3 regions of the Rhizobium sp. UBA1881 genome follow, and region 1 is predicted to be linked to each of the others. Evidence: riboswitches for the same ligand, from Rfam matches in the RefSeq annotation. Region 1 holds a riboswitch; each other region holds the start of a gene.
What was found. Region 1 has a riboswitch for cobalamin ahead of bluB (5,6-dimethylbenzimidazole synthase). Riboswitches for the same ligand answer to the same signal wherever they lie in the genome.
Positions count from the first base shown of each region.

Region 2: another riboswitch for cobalamin. It lies ahead of cobU (bifunctional adenosylcobinamide kinase/adenosylcobinamide-phosphate guanylyltransferase); the one in region 1 lies ahead of bluB (5,6-dimethylbenzimidazole synthase).
Region 3: another riboswitch for cobalamin. It lies ahead of B3605_RS06255 (ABC transporter substrate-binding protein); the one in region 1 lies ahead of bluB (5,6-dimethylbenzimidazole synthase).

Region 1 is NZ_DDHH01000134.1:19,513-22,785, forward strand. It holds gene B3605_RS16410 (TolB family protein) at 206-1,039, shown strand; cobalamin riboswitch at 1,065-1,249, shown strand; gene bluB (5,6-dimethylbenzimidazole synthase) at 1,290-1,976, shown strand; gene B3605_RS16420 (DUF2865 domain-containing protein) at 1,990-3,108, opposite strand; gene B3605_RS16425 (NADP-dependent malic enzyme) at 3,251-3,273, opposite strand, start outside.
Region 2 is NZ_DDHH01000169.1:26,300-29,572, forward strand. It holds gene B3605_RS20890 (chloride channel protein) at 1-869, opposite strand, end outside; cobalamin riboswitch at 1,116-1,507, shown strand; gene cobU (bifunctional adenosylcobinamide kinase/adenosylcobinamide-phosphate guanylyltransferase) at 1,619-2,137, shown strand; gene cobW (cobalamin biosynthesis protein CobW) at 2,142-3,191, shown strand.
Region 3 is NZ_DDHH01000057.1:185,589-188,861, reverse strand. It holds gene B3605_RS06260 (FecCD family ABC transporter permease) at 1-582, opposite strand, end outside; gene B3605_RS06255 (ABC transporter substrate-binding protein) at 624-1,655, opposite strand; cobalamin riboswitch at 1,901-2,139, opposite strand; gene B3605_RS06250 (c-type cytochrome) at 2,188-2,574, opposite strand; gene B3605_RS06245 (ABC transporter substrate-binding protein) at 2,692-3,273, opposite strand, start outside.

The DNA.
Region 1 (3,273 bases):
TGTCACATCTTCGTCATGAACGCTAGATGAACCATAGTTGTTTCGCGGGCTTAACGCTTTTTTGATCACAAACTTTTCGGCAGCCGGTTGCCTCATTTCGCGTGGGCTCCGGATGGAGCCTCCCATTGCCGCGCGCGTGCGATCCTTGCGTGCCTTATTTAGCTGTCGTAGGTCATGGATATGTTCGCGTCAGAGGAGAGTTTGCATGCGCAGTTCCGTCGAGATCTACAACGTCAAGACGGGCGAGGCCCGTGTGATTTGGCAGACCGAGAGACTGGTCGAAGCCCCCAATTACGCCCCTGACGGCAGCTATCTCCTGCTCAACGACGAAGGTCTGCTTTATCGCCTGGCGCTCGACGGCTCGGCGAAGGTCGAGCATGTCGATACCGGCTTCGCGACCGCCTGCAACAACGACCACGGGATTTCGCCGGATGGCACCCGCATCGTCATCTCCGACAAGGTCGAGTTCGGCAAGTCGGCGATCTACACGCTGCCGATCGAGGGTGGGGCGCCGCAGCTGGTGACCACCAATCATCCGTCCTACTGGCATGGCTGGTCGCCTGATGGGAAGGAGCTCGCCTATTGCGGCATTCGCGGCGACCTGTTCGACATCTACACGATCGACGTGACCGGCGGCGAAGAGCGGCGGCTGACCAACGGCGAGGGGCGCAATGACGGGCCGGATTATTCGGCCGATGGGCGCTGGATCTATTTCAACTCCAGCCGCACCGGCCTCATGCAGATATGGCGTATCCATCCCGACGGGACCGGCGTGGAGCAGGTGACGCACGACAATTACGGCAACTGGTTCGCGCATCCGTCGCCCAACAACGACAAGGTGGTGCTGATTTCCTACGATCCGGATGTATTCGACCATCCGCGTGACAAGCATGTGCGGATGCGGATGATGGATATGGACGGGGGAAATCTCACGACGCTGTTCGAACTCTTTGGCGGACAGGGATCGATCAATGTTCCCAACTGGTCACCTGGTGGTGACGAGTTCGCCTATGTGCGATATTTCCCGGTCGAGGCTTGAGCGATTGCATCATGCGCGGTTTGTCGGCATAGGTGGCGCGTCGGGTGCCCGCAGGCTTGCGGGAGAATCGGGAATTCGGTGCGAGACCGGAACGTGCCCAACGCTGTAAGGCCGACGTCTGCCGCTTGATGCCACTGGCGCTTTTTGCCGGGAAGGCGTGGCAGACGGATGACGCCAAGTCAGAAGACCGGCCCGACAATCATAGACTGACCGCCTGGACAGCGGCCGGTTGTGTTGTTGGGGATTGACGATGCGACCAGACCAATCTGGCTCTCTTGCGAGAGCCGGTGCCTTTTCGACGAGCGAGCGCGACGCCGTTTACAGAGCCATCGAGACCAGACGCGACGTGCGATCCGAGTTCCTGCCGGATACGGTGCCTGATGATGTGATTGGACGGCTGCTGGCTGCTGCCCATCATGCGCCGTCTGTCGGCTTCATGCAGCCGTGGAATTTCATCGTCGTTCGCGATGAGGCCGTGCGATCGACCGTGTGGGAGGCCTTTGCCAAGGCCAATGCCGAGGCGGCGGAGATGTTTTCCGGCGAGCGGCAGCAGGCCTACCGCGCCTTGAAACTCGAGGGTATTCGCACGGCACCCGTCGGCATCTGCGTGACCTGCGATCCGGATCGCTGCGGCGACGTGGTGCTGGGGCGGACACACAATAGGCGGATGGATTCCTATTCGACCGTCTGCGCGGTGCAGAACCTGTGGCTCGCGGCGCGTGCGGAAGGCGTCGGCGTCGGCTGGGTCAGCATTTTCCACGAGGCCGATTTGAAGCGGGCGCTCGGCGTGCCTGATCGGATCGAGATCGTTGCATGGCTCTGTGTCGGCTATGTCGATCGGCTCTACGAGGAGCCGGAACTCGCAGTGAAGGGTTGGCGGCAGCGATTGCCGCTGGAGGAGCTGGTGTTTACCGATCGCTGGGGCGGGGGCGTGTAGCCCGCGACGCCTGTTACTGCTTCTGAGCCGGCGGTTGCTGCGGCTGGGCGCCCGGCATGGCTTGGTGCTTGAGGTCGATCGATCCCTGATCGCCGGCGAGGAACTGCGGGCCGACCTGGCGCACCTTGCCGGCACTGGGATCGTAGGGGCGGTCGGGGACCTGCGCCTGGGGCGCCGGCTGCTGTGGCGTAGGTTGGGTTTCGGGCTTGGCGGCAGCGGTGTTCGGGGTTTCGATCGTGGTGATCGAGCTCCGAGGCGGCGGGGCGCTCACAGACTGGTTGCGGCGCATCTGTTCGTAATAGGCGGGCAGATTGCAGCTGCAGGATGATTTCTCACCGGGCTTGCGGTTCTTGTAGGCGAATGCATTCGGCATGGCGCTGTAGGGCGCGCCTGTCGAGGCCGAGATCATGTTCTCGGTCTCGCCGCTGGAAACATCGTGATAGTAGAGCTCGGTTTCGATACCAGGGCACATCTGCTGGCAGGTGTTGGCGTCGCGGGCGAAATCGAAGGAGGTTGCGTTCGAGCGGATGGGGAAGAAGCCGCCGTCGCAGCTGCGCACGCAGATCGTGTTCAGATGCGTCAGCGGCTGGCCGCCGGGCGAGAACTCGTAGGAGCGCTGACGCTCGCCGCCGAGCGGGATGAAGGTGTCGCTGCGCATCGCCTGATCGTCGATGCTGGGCGGGGTCGCATATTGCGGCTCTTCATATTGCTGCACGGGCGCATTGCAGTTGTTTTCGTCGAGTGCTGCGAAGAGCTCGTTGCGCAGGCGGGCGTCCGGGCTTTGCGCGCGCAACTCGTCGCGACGCATCTGCAGGTCGGCGATGTTGTCGAGCATCTTCGCTTCGGCTTGCTCAAGCTCGCCGCAATAGCCGGCATTGTCGCCGCCGATGACCACCATGCTGCCGCTGCTGCAGCCGTTGCGGCGCTGGTCGCTGCGCAGCTTGCGAAGCTCGAGGTTCTGTTCGGTGATGGCGCTGGCGAAGCGGCGTATTTCGGGCGACATGCCGCCGCCGATCGTCTCTGCGATGGTCGCCAGACGAGCGCGCAGCTGACCGCATATCGGCGCCAACTGCGCATAGGCAGGGGCGGAAACTGCAATCAGGAGTGCTGCGGCCAGCGTGAGGCGTTTCAAGGCATCGTCCCGTCAGTGAGCAAATACCAAATGGCGAAGGGCGGACCATGGCCCGCCCTTCGATATACATTGCTTGTCTTAACAAGCTGCCGTTCAAAGCCTAACGCATTTTCAGCGTCCAAGGCAAATCACGCAGCCCAGATCATGCAGGCTGGGATGCTTCCA
Region 2 (3,273 bases), on a different contig from region 1:
CCAAGCGCCGGGCGGAAAGGGAGCGCGATCGAGCTGCGGCGTGCGAGCTCCTCGATAAAGGCGACGCCCTGCATGATCAGGATGCCGATGCCGGCGCAGAAGGCGCCGAGCAGGATGGCGGGCACATAGTCGGCCGGCATGACGGTGCCGAAATCGCCGACATCGATGATGAAGTCGCTGCCGGCCAGCAGCCGAGCGACCAGCGTGGAAACGAGCGCCGAGACGACGACCGGCGTCAGCGACACGATCGTATAGGTGCCGATGATCAGCTCGAATGCGTAGAAAGCGCCCGTCAGCGGCGCGTTGAAGGCGGCGGCGATGGCGCCGGCGGCGCCGCAGCCGACGAGGACGCGCAGATCGGCGCGGCGCAGTTGCAGCTTGAAGCCGAGCTTCGAGGCGATGCCGGACGCCAACTGGGTGTAGCCGGCCTCGAGGCCGACCGAGGCGCCGAAGCCGTTGGATATCAGGTTTTGGATCGCGACGATGATGCTGTCTGTCAAGGACAGGCGGCCACCGTGCAGTGCGTTGGCCTCGATCGGGTCGACCATCGGCTTCTTGCGGGTCTTCGCCAGCACATACATCAACAGGCCGAGCAGGATGCCGCCGCAGACGGGGGCGGCCATCAGCAGGAACTTGTCGTCGATCTGAGAGGAGCTCAAACGCTCGACATCGCTGATCCCGAAGATCAGGCTGTGCATCTCGCGCGAGATCAGGCTCATGCCGGTGACGGCGAGGCCTGACGTGACGCCGATCAACGCGCCGGCCAGCACCATGCCCATTTCGCTGCGCCTGAGAAGCGCGCGCATGCGCCCCGCATCGAGCAGTGTGTGTAGCGGGCCAAGCCGTCTAAGATTGATTTTCAGGCGCATGATGGGGAAACTAGGCGGGCGAAAGCCCGTTCAAGGGTGGTAAAAGAGGGGATAGTTGCGGTGCTGCGCCGCGTGCGCTGCAAATGCGGCAAAAACCCGGCTGACGCAACAAGTTTTTATGACATTAAGTGCCTGATTATAGACGATAAATTTGGTAGAGATGATCGTCTTGAGGGTTGATATCAATCAATTTGGCCGGTGGGCGAGATTGGCGGTCGATTGACTTCGCAGTCGCGCTTGCCTAACCATGGATCGATAACGGATGGTTCCGGATCGCCAAAAGCGGTGCGGATGAAAAGGGAATGTGACGGGGTGGACCCAACCAGGGCGCCTTCATCACAGCCGACCCCGCGACTGTAGAGCGGTCAGGGTCTTCCATCCGGCGTCGGATGCTCTCAAGCCGGCTGCCTGCGTGGTGCAGGCGGGCGAGGAGCTGAAGACGGCGGAAAAGCCACTGGCAATGCAAGCCATGATCAACCGGGGTTGGACGCCTCCTTATCTACGAATCGTCCGCCTTTTCATGATTGCAGCCGGGAAGGCGAGGAAGAACCGATGGCACGATCGGGATGGCCTGCGTGGCTATCCCGATCGCGCCTGGACCCGCGAGCCAGGAGACCTGCCAATCGTGCCGGGCGCAAAGCCCACCCCTGGGCAAGTGTGCCCGATGCCAGCACGGAGGTTGTCATGGCAGATAATGAGACTTTGGCGTCGGCGTCAGGCTGGACGCGCTCCTGTGAAGTCGTCCACGCATGACGACCGCATCCTCTACGCTTATTTTAGGCGGCGCCCGCTCCGGCAAGTCGCGCTTTGCCGAACAGCTCGTCATCGACAGCGGCCTCGATCGCCACTACATCGCCACCGGCCGCGCCTGGGACGAGGAGATGCGCGCCCGGATTGACCAGCATAAGGCCGATCGCGGCGATCTCTGGACGACGCATGAGGAGCCGCTCGATCTCGTCGGCCAACTTGCCGCGATCGATGGCGAGGGGCGGGCGGTTCTGGTCGATTGCCTGACGCTGTGGGTCACCAATCTGATGATGGATGAGCGCGATATGGCAGCAGAATTCGCGGCACTGGCCGCCTATCTGCCGAAGGCCAAGGCGCGCCTCGTAATCGTTTCCAATGAAGTCGGCCTCGGCATCGTGCCCGAGAACCGGATGGCGCGCGAATTTCGCGACCATGCCGGACGGCTGCACCAGATGATCGCGGCGGTCGCCGCGGATGTGTATTTTATCGCGGCGGGACTGCCGCTGAAAATGAAGGGTTGAATTGATGAACCAGCAGAAGATCCCCGCCACCGTCATCACCGGCTTCCTAGGCGCCGGCAAGACGACGATGATCCGCAACCTTTTGACCAATGCGGGCGGCAAGAAGATCGCGCTCATCATCAACGAGTTCGGCGATCTCGGCGTCGACGGCGAAGTGCTGAAGGGCTGCGGCGCGGAAAACTGCACCGAGGACGATATCATCGAGCTCACCAATGGCTGCATCTGCTGCACCGTGGCCGACGACTTCATCCCGACGATGAGCAAGCTTCTGGAACGCGAGAACCGGCCGGATCATATCGTCATCGAAACCTCGGGCCTTGCCCTGCCGCAGCCGCTGGTCGCCGCCTTCAACTGGCCCGACATCCGCACCCAGGTGACCGTCGATGGCGTGATCACCGTGGTCGACAGCGCCGCCGTCGCCGCCGGCCGTTTCGCCGACGATCATGATGCCGTCGATGCCCGCCGCGTCGAGGACGAGACACTCGACCACGAGAGCCCGATCGAGGAACTCTTCGAGGATCAGCTCACCTGCGCCGACCTGATCGTGCTCAACAAGACCGACCTCATCGACGGCGCCGGCCTTGCCCGCGTCCGCGAAGAGGTTGCTTCGCGCACGGCGCGCAAGCCCGCGATGATCGAGGCGAAGAATGGCGACGTGCCGGCGAGCGTTCTGCTCGGCCTCGGCATCGGCACAGAGGAAGATATCGGCAACCGCAAGTCCCATCACGAGCTTGAACATGAGGACGGCACGCCGCACGATCACGACGAGTTCGACAGCTTCGTCGTGGAACTCGGCCCGATCGCCGATCCGGCCGTCTTCGTCGAGAGCCTGAAGGGCATCATCGCCGAGCACGACGTTCTGCGCCTCAAGGGCTTCGTCGACGTTCCCGGCAAGCCGATGCGCCTGCAGCTGCAGGCCGTCGGCAGCCGCATCGACCACTATTTCGACCGCGCCTGGGCCGCCGGCGAGGCGCGCGGTACGCGGCTGGTGGTGATCGGGTTGCATGAGATGGATGAGGGCGCGGTGCGTCAGGCGATCGAGGCGCTGGTTTAAGGTTGATGGTTGAAATGGGCGCGTCCGGTTTTGAAGATTGCTTGAGTGGTGCCGTGTGGCCCCCTCATCCGACCCTTCGGGC
Region 3 (3,273 bases), on a different contig from region 1:
ATAGACATCCGTCCAGCGTACGCCGGAAAGGCTGCCGAGCAGCCAGAACATGACGCCGCGCGCCTGCTCGGCATTTGCCGATGTCGTGACGATATAGGACGTCAGCGCGTTGAAGAGCTGCGAACCGGCGACACCTGCGAGGATGATACGGTCCGTCCCGCCGCCGGAGCCCACCGCCAGCAAAGACACCAGCAGGAACGCCGCGACCGCGCCGACGAAAGCGCCGGCGGAAAGCGTCAACACGCCATAGCCGAAACCGAGGATCATGACGGCGACGGCCCCGGTAGACGCGCCGGCCGAGATGCCGAGTACATAGGGCTCGGCCAGCGGATTGCGCAGCAACGCCTGCAGCACCGCGCCGCATAGCGCAAGAGCCGCTCCGGCGCTGGCGGCGACAAGCGCGCGGCTCAGGCGATAATCCCAGATGATGCCTTCATGGATGCGGCTGAGTTCAAAGCCGGTGCCAAGCAAGCGGTTCGCAACGGCCTTGGCCGTCGTGTCGACAGGAATGGAGATCTCGCCGATAGACACGGCGAGACTGATGACAAAGCCCAATGCCACGACGGCAAGGACGAAGAGCACGAGCAGCGCTCTCCATCCTCGGTGGGCTATCGACGCGTGCCTCACTTGGAAAGACCGAAGGACTTGATGCCGGCGGCAAGGCGTTCCAGGCCGTCGATGGTACGGATCGTCGGGTTCATCGACTGCGCATCCATCTCGACGAAGTGCCTGTTCTTGACGGCATCGAGCTGGCTGGTGACCGGGTCCTTTTCAAGGAAGTCGATCTTAACCTTCGGATCGTCGGCAGCGTAGCGGCGACGGTCCATGGTGGCGATGACGATGACTGCAGGGTTGGCCTGCGCGATCGTTTCCCAACCGACCAACGGCCACTCTTCCTCGGTGCTGACGACGTTGCGGGCGCCGAGCGTTTTCAGAATATAGGCCGGAGCGCTGTTCTTGCCGGCGATAAAGGCATCGCCCTGCACTTCCTTGCTGGAAAACCAGAAGGCGACAGGCAGATCCTTTGCCGACCCGCCAAGCGATGCCACGGCATCCGCTTCGCGCTTCTTCAAGTCAGCGATCAGGGCCGCGCCGCGATCCTGGATATCGTAGATCTCCGCCAGTTCGGCGATCTCCTGGTAAATCAGCTCCATGGTGAAGAGCTCACTGCGCACGCCGTCGCCACCATCGGTGTTGACCTTCGCGACGCAATCAGCCGGCGAGACATAGGTCTTGATGCCAAGACCGGCGAACTGCTCGCGCTTGCCGACCGAGCCTTGCGTGCCGACATGCCATTCGAACTCGGCCGCAACCAAGTCCGGCTCCTGGCCGACGACGGATTCGAAACTCGGATCATTGTCGGCCAGCCGCTTGATCCCTTTGTTGACCTCGGCATAGGCGGGCAGCACCGGCCCGACCCAGACCGCCGTGCCTACGATCTTGTCGGCAAGGCCGAGCGAGTAGAGAATTTCGGTCATGCCCTGGCCGATCGACACCGTCTTCTTCGGCGCGCTGTCGAATGTCACCTGCTGGCCGCAATTGGTGATCGTCAGCGGGTAGGTCGTTGCCGCTGCATGGGCGGCGGGGAGAAAGGTGGTAAAGGTGCAAGCCGTCGCGATCGAAAGCAGCGCGGTTCGCAGGATGATGCGGTTCATATTGGTCCTCATGTATGACTGAAGCCCGCAGCCGACTGGCCGCGGCTGTGAAACTCGACGCGGGGACCGCCGCGGATGATGCAGGACGACACAGCAGAGCGCTCGCCTGAAATCATGCGGCGGCGAAAACTATCGTTGGATCACGGACATGAGATTTGTGGAGGGGAATAAAGCGGGGCCGCGCCAGCGGCTGACGTCAAAAACCATCATATGATGCTCCTCTCCGGACAACCCCGTCCGGGATGGTGGACACTGTTTTGACGGCAGGTCTCCTGGCTTGCGAATATGCACCTGACATCTGCCTTCCCACGAAGAGCTTCGCAGTGGCATGGCGTTCGAGACGAACACCACAAGAACATCAGGCAATCCGCTTACAGTTGCGGGGGCAGCCACGGTCTTGGCCCCATTCGGGTCGTCCGCACCGTGTTCCCTATTAATCCCGTCGGAAGTCATCCCTTCGGGAACCATCAGGTGTGACTTAGGCGATCCGGCGCCGAGGCGTCAAGCCGTGGCGGACCGACATTTGGCGCGTCTAGGGATTGGCTCGGAGATAGCCGATCAGGTCGGTGATCTCCGATGTCGTCCATAGGCCGCCGAAGCTCATCTTCGTTCCCGGCACTTTCTTCTTGGGGTTTGATAGAAATTCCGAGAGCGCCGCCTCGTCCCAGACAAGTCCGCCGGCACCGGCCGTCTTCATCGCTTCGGAATATCGGTAGTCGGGCAAGCTTCCGGCTGGACGGCCGACGACACCCTTCAGATGCGGGCCGAAACCGTTGCGATCGGAATCGACCGTGTGACAGGCAACGCACAGCCTGAACACCCGCCGTCCATGCTCGACATCCTCGGCGGATGCCGCGGATGTCGTCACGAGCAGGCTCGCGATCGAACAGATCGACGGAAGGATTGAGCGCTTTTTCATATGTCGATGGCCTGTCGTTGTGTTTGCCAAATGCATCTGCTTAGCCAACAAAGCACATAGGCGCCCAGACCAGACTGGTGCGACATGGGAGCACATCCCCCATGTCGCCTGGCGCTTCTACTGCGCGGTCTTGATCTTGGTGACCTCTTCGGCGCTCAATTCGCCGACCGTCGTCACCTCGCCATTGCTGATCTTCCACAGGCGGAACGGGCCGGTGATATCGCCGTACTTGTCGAAGCTGACAGGGCCGATGACACCTTCATACTTCACCGGCTTGCCGTCCTTGATGAGCTGCAGCGCCTTGGCGAACTCTTCCTTGCCGGCATGGATGGGCGTGCCGCCCTCGGCGACAACTTCCGGCATGGCTGCCTTGATGGCGGCCGCATCGGCCTTGCCGGCCTTGGCAATGGCCAGCGCCACGATCGCACCCGCGTCATAAGAGCGGTCGGCGGCCGGGGCCGAAGGCGAGATGCCGCCGGAGAAGGCTTCGTAGTTGCCGGTGAAATATTCGGTCGACGCCGTCGGGCTGGTGCCCGAGGAGGTGCCGTAGGCGTTCTCCAGATACTGCGCGCCGACGCTCTCGATGAAGTCCTTGGAGTTCATGCCGTCATTCAGCAGGAAGGTCTGCTTGCCACCGCCGGAAACCCAGGCGCGGGCGATGGTCGCGCCATCGACGGGGGTGCTGACGAGATAGAGCGC